Regions from separate parts of the Ancylobacter sp. genome, predicted to be linked through region 3. Evidence: riboswitches for the same ligand, from Rfam matches in the RefSeq annotation. Region 3 holds a riboswitch; each other region holds the start of a gene.
The links. Region 3 has a riboswitch for thiamine pyrophosphate ahead of thiC (phosphomethylpyrimidine synthase ThiC). Riboswitches for the same ligand answer to the same signal wherever they lie in the genome.
Positions count from the first base shown of each region.

Region 1 (4,276 bases), 280 kb from region 3:
AGTCCGGCCGCGCCAGCAGCGCGGCTTCCAGCTCGGCCTCGTCATGGGTGCTAATGCCAAGCTTCAGCCCGGCGCGCCGCATGGCGGGAACGTCGGCTTCGGCGAGATCCTCTTGCCCGAGATGGACGAAGTCGCAGCCGAGCTCGATGGCGAGCTTCCAATAGTCATTGACGATGAGCTGCGCGCCGAAGCGCGCGCAGACCTCGCGGGCGGTGACGATCTCGCGCCGCAATTCGTCCTCTTCCAGTTCCTTGGCGCGCAGTTGCACCAGCTTCACGCCCTGCGGAAGCAGGCGCGGCAGCCAGGAGGCGCGGTCGACGATGAGGTAGAACGGATCGAGCTTCATGACTCACTCACTGATCAGGAGCCCAGAAAGGCTCGGCCCATGACGGGCGTCGAAGGCGCCGCCATGTCGCGCACCTCCATGGGATCGGCGATCACCGCCTCGCGCCCGGCGGCGATGGCGGCGGCGAAGGCACGGGCCATGCGGACGGGATCGCCGGCCTTGGCGACGGCGGTGTTCAGCAGCACGGCGTCATAACCCATCTCCATCGCCGCCGCCGCATGCGAGGGCAGGCCGACGCCGGCATCCACCACAAGCGGCACGCCGGGGAAATGGGCGCGCATGGAGCGCAGGCCATAGGGGTTGTTCAGGCCGCGGCCGGAGCCGATCGGCGCGCCCCACGGCATCAGCACCTCGCAGCCGGCGGAAATCAGCTTCTCAGCCACCACGAGGTCCTCGGTGGTATAGGGAAACACCTGGAAGCCGTCGCGGGTGAGAAGGCGCGCCGCCTCCACCAGCCCGAACACGTCGGGCTGCAGCGTGTCGTCCTCGCCAATCACCTCCAGCTTCACCCAGGGCGTGCCGAACAGCTCGCGCGCCATTTCGGCGGTGGTGACGGCTTCCTTCACCGTCTTGCAGCCGGCAGTATTGGGCAGCACCTTCACGCCGAGGTCGCGGATCAGCTGCCAGAAACTCTGGCCCGATTTCGCCACGCCTGATTCACGCCGCAGCGAGACGGTGACGATCTCCGTGCCCGAGGCGCGGATCGCTTCCGCAAGGATCGCCGGCGAAGGGTATTGCGCCGTGCCCAGCAGCAGGCGCGAGGTCACATCAGTGCCGTAGAACGTCACCGGATCCGCCAGCTTTGCCGTCTTGTCGGTCATCGCATCCATGACAGCCTCTCCGTCATCCCCCCTGCATGGGGGCAAGAATTTCCACCCGGTCGCCATCGGCGATGGGGGTCGCCTCGCGCCGTGCGGCGCGCACCATGTCGCCATTCACCGCCGTCGCGACGATGGCGTCGGTCAGTTCAAGCTCGGCCAGAAGGCCGGCCAGCGTGCCGGCCCGCGTATCGGCCGGCTCACCATTCACGATGATCTTCATCCATCACCTCCGGGAAATGGGCCCCGTCGAACGCGACCTCCGCCGCGCGGCGCGCCAGCGCGGGCGCCGCCAGGAATCCGTGCCGGTACAGACCGTTGACATAGAGTGTGTTGCCGCGCCTGCGCAGGCGCGGCAAATTATCGGGAAAGGCCGGGCGCACATCCGCCCCGATCTCGACGATCTCCGCCTCGCCGAAAGCCGGGTGCAGCGCATAGGCGGCGCCAAGCAGTTCCAGCATCGAACGCCCGGTGACGCGGCCGCGCTCGTCATTCTCGATCGATGTGGCGCCGATCATGAAATGCCCGTCGCCGCGCGGGACGATATAGACCGGAATGCGCGGGTGCAGCAGGCGCACCGGGCGCTTGAGGCTGATCTCGGTGGAATAGAGCACCAGCATCTCGCCCTTCACCCCCCGCAGATCAGCGAGGGTGTCGCGTGCGGCCAGTCCGCGGCAGTCGACCACAAGGTCGGCGGGGGCGGCATCGGCGTCCTCCAACCCTTCCGACTCGTAGCGGAGGGTCACGCCGTGGTCGTCAACCAGCCGACGGGTCAGCGCCGCCAGAGCCTTGCGCGGCTCAAGATGCGCTTCCGTCGGGAAGAACAGCCCCTGGTCGAAGCGTCCGTCGAGATCGGGTTCTAGGGCAGCGATGCCGGCACCATCGATCCATTCGAAGTTCGAGGTCCGCCGGGCGAAGCGGCGCAGATCCGGCAGATCGCGCGGCGGCGCCAGCACCAAGCTGCCCTCGGCAGGCACGTCGGGCACCGCCTCGCGCCAGTATTGCAGCGATTCAAGACCCAGATCGACGATGATCGGCTCGGCACTCTCCCGCTCGCACCACGGCGCCAGCATGCCGCCAGCATACCAGGAGCATCCCTGCCCGGACCCTGCCTTCCGCTCGACGATGGTCACCTTGGCGCCGCGCCGGGCGAAAGCGTGGGCACAGGTGAGACCCGCGACGCCGGCGCCGACTATTTTCACACGCATGGCATTCGCCGCCGGACGGGCGGGCGCTGGGTCGGCCGATTCACGTTGCAGGGGAAACATGCACTCCCTCCCTCCGCCAGTTTCAACTGGATCAGGTTCGAAGGGTCGCCATGCCGCGCACACTCTGCGCGCCGATAGCCTCTCAGCCTCCTGACGAGGCTCCCCCGGACGCTTTGGATATAGTCATTCAGCCGGCGAATGTCACCGGCGGTCCACAATATTCCGGTCGGCCCGCCAGCGGGTCGGCGCTTTAGCCGCGACGGGGCATCGGCACCACATTGTCGGGCACCTTGCGGGTGGCGGCAGCAATCGCGCGCCGCAGCATTTCCCGGCTGAAGGGCTTGCCGAGGCGCGGCATGCCCGCCTTGGCGTCGGCCGGCAACTCGGCATAGCCGGTGCCGAGGATGAGCGGCAGGCCTGGCCAGCGCTCGTCGATCACCGCCGCCATCTGCACGCCGGTCATGCCTGGCATGGCCTGATCGGTCAGCACGACGTCGAAGGTAGCGCCGCCTTCCAGCAGGCCCAGTGCCTCCCGGGCGGACGAAGCCTCCGTCACCACGCAGCCGAGATCCTCCAGCATCGCGCCGGTGGCCGACAGCACCAGCGGATCATCGTCGACAACAAGCACACGCTGCGCCCCGGCGTCCCCGACGGGCACGCCATCCTCCTCGACCGCGGCTTCGGGTGCCGCCGCGCTGCGGGCCCCTTCGGCAACAGGGAGGTAGATCGTGGCGATCGTGCCCTTGCCGGCCTTGCTCTCCAGCCCCAGCTTGCCGCCCGATTGCGCCGCCAGCCCGTGCACCATGGCGAGGCCAAGTCCGGTGCCCTTGCCCACCCCCTTGGTGGTGAAGAAGGGTTCCGTCGCGCGGGCAAGCGTCTCCGCATCCATGCCGCTGCCGCTGTCGCTGATCGACAGGCAGAAATAGTGACCCGGCTTGAGCCGACCCGGCTCCCCGACCCCGTCCGCATCCGGCGGGGCGACGATTTCCTCGCGGGCGGCAACGGTGATGACGCCGCCATCCGGCATCGCGTCGCGCGCGTTGACGGCGAGGTTGAGCAGGGCCAGTTCGAGCTGGTTGGCGTCCACTCGCGCGCAGGGAAGGCCGAGCGGGAAGCGCGTTTCTATGCGCACGCTCGGGCCAATCGAGCGGCGCATCATGTCGGCCATGCCCAGCACAAGCTCGGGTATGTCTACCGGGGCGGGCTTGAGGTCCTGCCGGCGGGCGAAGGCCAGCATGCGCTGGGTCAACGCCGCGCCGCGCTGCGCGGCCTGCTGAGCATTTCCGAGCAACAGACGCAGCCGAGGATCGTCCGGCGCCCGCTTGGCGGCGAGTTCCAGATTGCCGAGGACCACGGCGAGAAGATTGTTGAAGTCATGCGCGATGCCACCGGTGAGCTGGCCCACCGCTTCCAGCTTCTGCGCCTGCCGCAGCGCCTCTTCGGTCGCGCGGCGTTCCGTGACGTCGACCAGACCGCACAGCGTCATGGTGAGGTTACCGGCGGCGTCCTTCTCGGCGATGGCGGAGAGGATGCAGTCGAGCACATGCCCGTCCTTGGCCAGCAGCGTATACTCGGCCTCGCGCAGTTCGCCGGTTTCGAGCAGGCGCGGCCAGTGTTCTTCGCGGCGACGGCGTGCCGAATCCGCGGTCATGAAATCCGTCAGAGGACGCCCGACGACTTCGTCGCGCTCATAGCCGAGCAGGCTCAGCCAACGGTCGCTCACCTGCGCAATATGGCCATCAGGGCCAAGAGAATGCAGCGGCAGCGGCGTGCGGCGGTAGAGGTTGCGGTAACGCTCCTCGCTCTCGCGCCAAAGGCCCGCCTCGCGTTCGGAGAGCACGGCGAAGCGCCTGTCATAGGCGGCGGCCAGAAGCATCGCGACGAATATGGCGAAGGTCGCCGCC
Region 1 is NZ_OZ257132.1:8,838-13,113, forward strand. Features, by position in the region: gene ACQY76_RS00045 (thiamine phosphate synthase) at 1-346, opposite strand, end outside; gene ACQY76_RS00050 (thiazole synthase) at 361-1,176, opposite strand; gene thiS (sulfur carrier protein ThiS) at 1,190-1,387, opposite strand; gene thiO (glycine oxidase ThiO) at 1,365-2,372, opposite strand; TPP riboswitch at 2,424-2,548, opposite strand; gene ACQY76_RS00065 (MHYT domain-containing protein) at 2,623-4,276, opposite strand, start outside.
Region 1: linked by a shared signal. The riboswitch ahead of thiO (glycine oxidase ThiO) and the one ahead of thiC (phosphomethylpyrimidine synthase ThiC) in region 3 are both predicted to bind thiamine pyrophosphate.

Region 2 (4,276 bases), 2.2 Mb from region 3:
GTCGCCTCGGCCTTTCATGACGGGCTGGCGCGCACCGAGCAGGGCCTCGTCGACCTCGCGCGGCTCGGCGGGGCCGGTACGCTGAAGACGCTGCGCTTCATCCGCATTCCCGCCGCGCTGCCGTCGCTCGCCTCCGGCCTCAAGGTCGCCACCGCCGTCGCGCCCATCGGCGCGGTGGTGGGCGAATGGGTCGGCGCCTCGGCCGGGCTCGGCTACCTCATGATCTATTCCAACGCCCGCATGCAGACCGACATGGTGTTCGCCGCGCTCGCCGTGTTGCTCGCCATGGCGCTGATCCTGTTCACCCTGGTCGATCGCGGGCTGACGCGCCTGGTGCCCTGGGCGCCGGAGACCGCGCCGTCATGACCCTCAACCTCTCGAACGCCGACGCCCGGCGGGTCTTCCTGGCGAAGCAGGGCCTCAGCCGGCCGCGCGGCGCGCTCAGCAAGGCGGGGCTGCTGGAACTCATCGAGACGATCGGCTTCGTTCAGGTCGACAGCATTTCCACCGTCGAGCGGGCGCACCACCACATCCTGTTCGCCCGCAACCCGACCTACAAGCGCGCGCACCTCACCGCGCTGCTGGAGAAGGACGGCGCGCTGTTCGAGCACTGGACGCACGACGCCGCCATCATCCCCACCGCCTTCTATCCCTATTGGAAGCATCGCTTCGCGCGGGCCACGCAGACGCTAGCCGATCGCTGGCGCAGCTGGCACGAGAACGGCTTCGAGACCTATGTCGACCACGTGCTGGAGCGGGTGCGCACCGAAGGCCGGCTGATGGCCCGCGACTTCGAGCAGGACCCGGTCGCCGGCAAGCGCCCGCCCGGCGGCTGGTGGAACTGGCACCCGGAAAAGACCGCTCTGGAATATCACTGGCGCACCGGCGCACTCGCCATTGCCGGGCGCGAAGGCTTCCAGAAGGTCTACGACCTCACCGCGCGCGTGATCCCCGCCCGCCATCTCGACGCCGAGGTGAGTGCGGAAGCCTTCGTCGACTGGGCCTGCACCTCGGCGCTGGAGCGGCTCGGCTTCGCCACGTCCGGCGAGATCGCCGCGTTCTGGGACCTCGTCTCGCCGGAGGAGGCCAAGGCGTGGGTCGCCGCGCAGGGCGACCGGCTGGAGCCCGTGCTGGTCGAGGGCGTCGAGGGCAAGCCCCGCGCCTCGCACGCCTTTGCCGGCAGCGCGGCGATTTTCGATTCGCTGCCGCCCCCGCCCGCCCGGCTGCGGGTGCTGAGCCCGTTCGACCCGCTGCTGCGCGACCGGGCCCGGGCGGAGCGGCTGTTCGGCTTCAGCTACCGCATCGAGGTGTTCGTGCCGGCGGAAAAGCGCGTCTATGGCTATTACGTCTTCCCGCTGCTGGAGGGCGACCGCATGGTCGGGCGCATCGACATGAAGGCGGACCGCAAGGCCGGCACGCTCGACGTGCGCCGCCTCTGGCTGGAGCCGGGGGTGCGCGCCTCGCAGGGCCGGCTCGACGCGCTGGACGCCGAACTCGCCCGCCTCGGCCGCTTCGCCGGGGTCGAGCGCACGGTGTATCTCGACGGCTGGCGGGGAGAGTAAGGCGCGGCGCCTCCCGGTTCCATGCGCCTCCCGGTTCCATGCGCCGTCATCCCGGACGACGCACCGCGTCGATCCGGGATCGCTGGACGCGCAGCATGGGCGCGCGGTCCCGGCTCTCCGCTTCGCTGCGGCCGGGATGACAACACGTTCTCTTCCGACCGATCCGGGATAGCTGGGCTATTAGAATCTCCCGGGCGCCACCCCATTTGCCCCTCCTTGCCGGCTCTGCTAGCCTCCGCCTGTCCGAGGGGTGTCCCGCCGGCCGCAAGGCTGAAGGGGCTGAGATGGCAGCCGCCAGACCCTTTGAACCTGATCCGGGTCATGCCGGCGAAGGGACGGAGCGACGGCGGGGCCTCACGCGGCGCGTGACTCCCGCGCCGGATTTCCCCCGAAAGCTCGCGCCGGGTCTCCAACTCTGGAGGAGATCCATGCTTAAGACCATCGCCGCCGCAGGCATCGCCTGCGCCCTCGCCTTCTCGGCCGCGCCCGCAAGCGCCGCCGACAAGCTCACCGTCCTGCTTGACTGGTATGTGAACCCCGACCATGCGCCGCTGATCCTGGCGCAGGAGAAGGGCTTCTTCAAAGCGCACGACCTCGACGTCGAGCTCGTCGCCCCGGCCGACCCGTCCGCGCCGCCGCGCCTTGTCGCCGCCGGGCAGGCCGAGATCGCGGTCAGCTACCAGCCCAGCCTCTATCTCTCGGTGAAGGAGGGCCTGCCGCTGGTGCGCTTCGGCACGCTGATCTCCACCCCGCTCACCGCGCTGGTGACGCTGAAGGACGGGCCCATCACCTCCATCGCCGACCTCAAGGGCAAGACGGTAGGCTACTCCGTCGCCGGGCTGGAGGATGCGCTGCTCGGCACCATGCTGGCGAGCGCCGGGCTGAAGCCCTCGGACGTGACGATGATCAACGTCAATTTCGCCCTCTCCCCCGCCCTTGTCGCCGGCAAGGTCGATGCGGTCATCGGCGCCTATCGCAATTTCGAGCTCACCCAGATCCGGCTGGAGGGCAAGGAAGGCCGCGCCTTCTTCCCCGAGGAGCACGGCGTGCCGGTGTTCGACGAGCTGATCTATGTCACCCACAAGGACAAGATCGGCGATCCCCGGCTGAAGCGCTTCCTCGCGGCGGTGGAGGACGCCACCATCTACATCCTCAACCATCCCGACGAGGCGTGGGGCCTGTTCGTCAAGGCCAACCCCAAGCTCGACGACGAGCTGAACCGTACCGCCTGGACCGACACGCTGCGCCGCTTCGCCCACGCGCCGGCGGCGCTGGACGCAGGCCGCTACGCCCGCTTCGGCGAGTTCATGAAAAGCCACGGCCTGATCGACACGGTCGAGCCGGTGTCGGTCTACGCGCCGACGCTGCCATAGGCGCCGCCGGACCTCATTGCCGGGCGGCGCCCGCGTGCACGGCGCCGCCCGGTCTTCCGATCCCCGCCCAGCGATGCTAACCGATGCGGGGCAGCTGGGACGCAGAGGGGCAGGCATGAGCAATGTGCCGTATCACGCGGTGGCGATTCTGGTGGGGGCCGTTGTCGGCCTGCTCGGCTCGGCCTTCCATGTCGGCGTCGAGAAGCTCACCGCCGCCTGGCCGGCCTATCTCGACACCGGCCTCGGGCTCGACGGCTTTCCCCTCTATGCCGCCGCCGCGCTGGTCGCCGCCGCGATGACGCTCGTCTCGCTCTGGCTGGTGCGCCGCTTCGCTCCCGAGGCGAGCGGTTCCGGCGTGCCGGAAATCGAAGGCGCGATGGAAGGGCTGCGCGAGGTGCGCTGGCATCGCGTGCTGCCGGTGAAGTTCGTCGCCGGCCTGCTCTCGCTGTCCTCCGGCATGGTGCTAGGGCGCGAGGGACCGACCATCCATATCGGCGCCTCGGTCGCCAAGGCAGCGTCCGACCTGATGAAATGGTCGGGCGAGGACATGCGCGGCCTGCTCGCCGCCGGCGGCGCGGCCGGCCTTGCCGCCGCCTTCAACGCACCGCTCGCCGCCGTGCTGTTCGTCATCGAGGAAACGCGGCGGCAGTTCCCCTATTCCTCGCGCACCTATATCGCCGTGGTGCTGGCCTCCATCGCCAGCGCCATCGTCACCGAATATCTCACCGGCGCCCGGCCCTACATGCTGCTGGAGGCCGCCACCATTCCCTATGGCTGGCTGCCGGCCTTCGTGGTGCTCGGCGGCATTCTCGGCGTGGCGGGTTTCGTCTTCAACCGCACGCTGGTCTGGTCGCTGGACCATGTGCGGCGGCTGGGCATGCGCACCTCGTTCTACATCTTCCCGACCTTTGTCGGCCTGACGGTGGGCGTCTTGATGTTCGTGCGGCCGGAGGCGACGCAGGGCGGCGAATTGCTGGCGGTGCAGCTCACCCGCGAGAACCTGCCGCTGGCCATGCTGGTCTTCGTGGTGCTGCTGCGCTTCGTCATGACCATGGCGAGCTATTCCACCGGCGTCGCCGGCGGCATCTTCGCGCCTATCCTGGCGCTCGCGACCACCATCGGGCTTTGCTACGGCACCACGCTCGACCTGTTCTTCACCCTGCCGGACCAGGCGCACACCACCTTCGCCATCGCCGCCATGGGCGGGCTGTTCGCCGCCACCATCGGCGCGCCGCTGGTCGGCATGGTGCTGGTGCTGGAGCTGACCAGCGCCTATGCGGTGCTGGTGCCTGTCATGATCTGCGCCATCTTCGCGCACATGGTGTTCCTGGCGCTGGGCGG
Region 2 is NZ_OZ257132.1:2,895,189-2,899,464, reverse strand. Features, by position in the region: gene ACQY76_RS13255 (ABC transporter permease) at 1-366, shown strand, start outside; gene ACQY76_RS13250 (winged helix-turn-helix domain-containing protein) at 363-1,562, shown strand; TPP riboswitch at 1,799-1,915, shown strand; gene ACQY76_RS13245 (ABC transporter substrate-binding protein) at 1,991-2,935, shown strand; gene clcA (H(+)/Cl(-) exchange transporter ClcA) at 3,051-4,276, shown strand, end outside.
Region 2: linked by a shared signal. The riboswitch ahead of ACQY76_RS13245 (ABC transporter substrate-binding protein) and the one ahead of thiC (phosphomethylpyrimidine synthase ThiC) in region 3 are both predicted to bind thiamine pyrophosphate.

Region 3 (4,276 bases):
TGATGGACCAGGCCGTGCCGGCCGACACGCTGGAGCGCATCCGCAAGCGCATCGCCGCCGAGGCGACCGGCGCGATCGAGGCGCACGACCTGCGGACCCGGCAGGCCGGCCGCATGATCTTCGTCGACTTCCACCTCGTCGTCCCCGGCGACATGCCGGTGAGCCAGGCCCATGCCATCTGCGACCGCATCGAAGACGCGCTGGAGGCCGAGGTCGCCGACATCCTCGTCAACATCCATGTCGAGCCGGAAGTGAAGGCCAAGCAGCAGGGCGTGCCTGTGCTGTAGAGGCTGACGGTTGGTCTGCCCTGCCGGCGAACGCTACCCCCCGCGCCGTTATCCCGCCCAGTCGCCGTCATCCCCGGGGTTTGACCCGAGGAACGAGGTTTTCGGCGCGAGGAAGAATGGCGTGGAGGACCGGGTCAAGCCCGGCCGTGACGTCGATCTGCCGGAAAAAGAATCACTTGCCCGCGCGCAGCGCCGCCACCAGTTCCGGCGTCGGGTAGGAATCGGCCGGCATGCCGAGCCGCATCTGCTCCACCTTGATCGCCTGCCGCGTCGCCGCGCCGATAATGCCGTCGACGCGCCCGACATGATGCCCGCGCGCATTCAGCAGCGTCTGCAGATCCTTCGCCTGCGCCATGGAGAGCACCGGGATCTTGTCGCCCTGCCCGCGATTGAACGGCCCCGCCCCGGCAACACGCGAGGCGAGATAGGCGGCGGAGGTGGCGTAGGTGAGCGAGTTGTTCCACTCGGTGAACACGTCGAAATTGGGATAGACGAGGAAGGCCGGCCCGAAGCGCCCCATGGGCAGCAGCAGCGAGGCCGGCAGTTGGTCGGCGGGAAGCTGCCCGCCGCCGGCCCGCACCACGCCCATGCGCGCCCATTGCGACCGGGGGATCTTGATCGAGAGATCCGCCTGGTCCCAGGGCAGGTTTGCCGGCACCCGCACCTCCTCCAGCCAGGGCTGTCCGGCCTTCCAGCCCAGGGCCTGGATGTAGTTCGCCGCCGAGGCCAGCGCGTCGGGGGCGGAGCGGATCAGGTCGACCCGGCCGTCGCCGTCGAAGTCGACGCCGTAATTGAGATAATGGTCGGGCAGGAACTGGAACTGGCCGAGCTCGCCGGCCCAAGGCCCGCGCATGGTCTGCGTGGTCAGGTCGCCGCGGTCGATGATCTTCAGCGCCGCCATCAACTGGGTGCGGAACATGTCCGAGCGCCGGCAATCCCACGCCAGCGAGGCCACCGAGCGGATCGTCTGCTTGTCGCCCATGAAGGCGCCGAAATCGGTCTCGAGCCCCCAGAAGGCGACCAGCACCGCGCCCGGCACGCCGAAGCGCTGCTCGATCCGGCTGAACAGATCGGGATTGCCCTGGATCTTCTGCCGCCCCTGCTGGATGCGGTAATTGGCGACCATGCGGTCGGAGAACTGGAAGAAGCTCTGCCCGAACACCTTCTGCCCGCGATCGGTGCCGACGATGTCGGGGGCGTAGGTCACGCCGTTGAGCGCCGCCGCCACCGTGCGCGGCGAGACGCCCTGCGCCACCGCCTGCTGCTTGAAGCCGGCCAGCCACGCATCGAAGCCGGCTCCCGAGGTGCCACAGTTCTGCTGCGCCATGGCGCCGGTGGCAAAGGCGAAGGGCGCGGCAAGCGCCGCCAGTATGGCAATCCTGCCAAGCGATGTGGTCAAGCTGGGCATGGCACTCTCCGGTGTCTCGTTCTGCAATCTAGCGCGTGGCTCAGCAATCTACAGGAAATACGGCGGCGGCAGGGTGACGGATCGCACCGGATTTGACCCGGCACCGACTTTCGTCAAAGATCAACACGTTCCAAGGGGAGCCCCGCTAGGGGGCTGAGAGAGCGCCGGCCACGCCGAAAGGCAAGGCAACGCGATGACCCTTCGAACCTGATCCGGGTCATGCCGGCGAAGGGATCGGAACCGAATGGCGTCGCCACCCCGCGCTTGTCGCGCCGGACAGGCGCCGCCATCCTTCCCCAACGTCAAATACCCGGGTCTCCCCAACCTCTGGTTCTGGAGATCCACAATGACGACCAAAAACCCCGAAAGCCCTGCCATCGGCGTCGCCACCGGCGCCATCCCCGGCTCGCGCCGCATCTATGCCGAATGCCCGGCGCGCGGCTTTCGCGTGCCGTTCCGCGAAATCCTGCTGCACCCCTCGGCCGGCGAGCCCAATCTGGCGGTCTATGATGCCTCCGGCCCCTATACGGATGAGAACGCCGCCATCGACATCGCATCGGGCCTCGCGCGCCCGCGCGACGCCTGGGTGCGCGGGCGCGCCGACGTTGAAGAGTATGCCGGCCGCCTGGTGAAGCCGGAAGACAACGGCCATGTGCCCGCCGACAGGCTGGTGGCGCCCTTCCCCGTTCACCGCCGGCCGCTGCGGGCGAAGGCCGGCGCGGTGACGCAGATGGCCTATGCGAGAGCCGGCATCGTCACGGCGGAGATGGAATATGTCGCCCTGCGCGAGAATGGCCTGCGCGAGCGGATGCACGACCTCATCCGCGACGGCGAGGATTTCGGCGCCGCCATCCCCGATATGGTGACGCCGGAATTCGTGCGCGACGAGGTGGCGCGCGGGCGGGCGGTCATCCCCGCCAACATCAACCATGGCGAGTTGGAGCCGATGGCCATCGGGCGCAACTTCCTCGTCAAGATCAACGCCAATATCGGCAATTCCGCCGTCACCTCCTCCGTCGCCGAGGAGGTTGACAAGATGGTGTGGGCCATTCGCTGGGGCGCTGACACGGTGATGGACCTCTCCACCGGGCGCAACATCCACAACATCCGCGACTGGATCGTGCGCAATTCGCCGGTGCCCATCGGTACCGTGCCGATCTACCAGGCGCTGGAGAAGGTGGGCGGCATCGCCGAGGACCTCACCTGGGAGGTGTTCCGCGACACGCTGGTCGAGCAGGCCGAGCAGGGCGTCGACTATTTCACCATCCATGCCGGCGTGCGCCTGCCCTATGTGCCGCTCACCGCCAACCGGGTGACCGGCATCGTCTCGCGCGGCGGTTCCATCATGGCGAAATGGTGCCTCGCCCATCACCGCGAGAGCTTCCTCTATGAACGCTTCGAGGACATATGCGAGATCATGCGCGCCTATGACGTCACCTTCTCGCTCGGCGACGGGCTGCGCCCCGGCTCCATAGCCGACGCCAATGACGCGGCGCAGTTCGCGGAGCTGGAGACGTTGGGAGAACTCACGCAGATCGCGTGGAAGCACGATTGCCAGGTCATCATCGAGGGGCCCGGGCATGTGCCGATGCACAAGATCAAGGCCAACATGGACAAGCAGCTCGCCACCTGCGGCGAGGCGCCGTTCTATACGCTCGGGCCACTGACCACCGACATCGCTCCCGGCTACGACCACATCACCAGCGCCATCGGTGCGGCGATGATCGGCTGGTTCGGCACCGCCATGCTCTGCTACGTCACGCCGAAGGAGCATCTCGGCCTGCCCAACCGCGACGACGTGAAGACCGGCGTCATCACCTACAAGATCGCCGCCCACGCGGCCGATCTCGCCAAGGGCCACCCGCTGGCGCGCGCCTGGGACGATGCGCTCTCGCGCGCCCGCTTCGAGTTCCGCTGGCAGGACCAGTTCAGCCTGGCGCTCGACCCGGACACCGCCATGGCCTTCCATGACGAGACCATGCCGAAGGAGGCGCACAAGCTGGCGCATTTCTGCTCGATGTGCGGGCCTAAATTCTGCTCGATGAAGATCAGCCACGAAATCCGCGACACCGCCCGGCAGGCCGAGAACGTGCGGGGGATGGAAGACATGGCGGAACGCTTCCGCAGCGGCGGCGGGCAGATCTATCGCGACGCCACAGCGGCGGAGTAGGTTCGGTGCGCGGCAGGCCCACCCCTGCCGCGCCCCTTCAGGAGCACCGACTGAATGAATGCGCCGTCCTCTGCCCGCCCTACCGTCGCCGTGCTGGCCCTCGTCGAACGCGCGGGGGAGGTGCTGCTGGTGCGCCGCGCCAATCCGCCGGATCAGGGCCTGTGGGGGTTTCCCGGCGGCCGGGTGGAGCCGGGCGAGACGCATCTCGACGCGGCACTGCGCGAACTGCACGAGGAAACCGGCATTGCGGCCGACACGCCGCGCCTGCTCACCGTGCTCGACTTCATCCAGCACAATGATGCCGGCACTCTCGCCCACCATTTCGCGATGATCGCGGTGCTTTGCCGCTGGCGCGCCGGCGAGGCGGTGGCGGCCGACGACGCGCTGGAGGCACGCTGGTTCGACCAGCCG
Region 3 is NZ_OZ257132.1:293,151-297,426, forward strand. Features, by position in the region: gene ACQY76_RS01370 (cation diffusion facilitator family transporter) at 1-287, shown strand, start outside; gene ACQY76_RS01375 (lytic murein transglycosylase) at 460-1,695, opposite strand; TPP riboswitch at 1,819-1,946, shown strand; gene thiC (phosphomethylpyrimidine synthase ThiC) at 2,042-3,865, shown strand; gene ACQY76_RS01385 (NUDIX hydrolase) at 3,920-4,276, shown strand, end outside.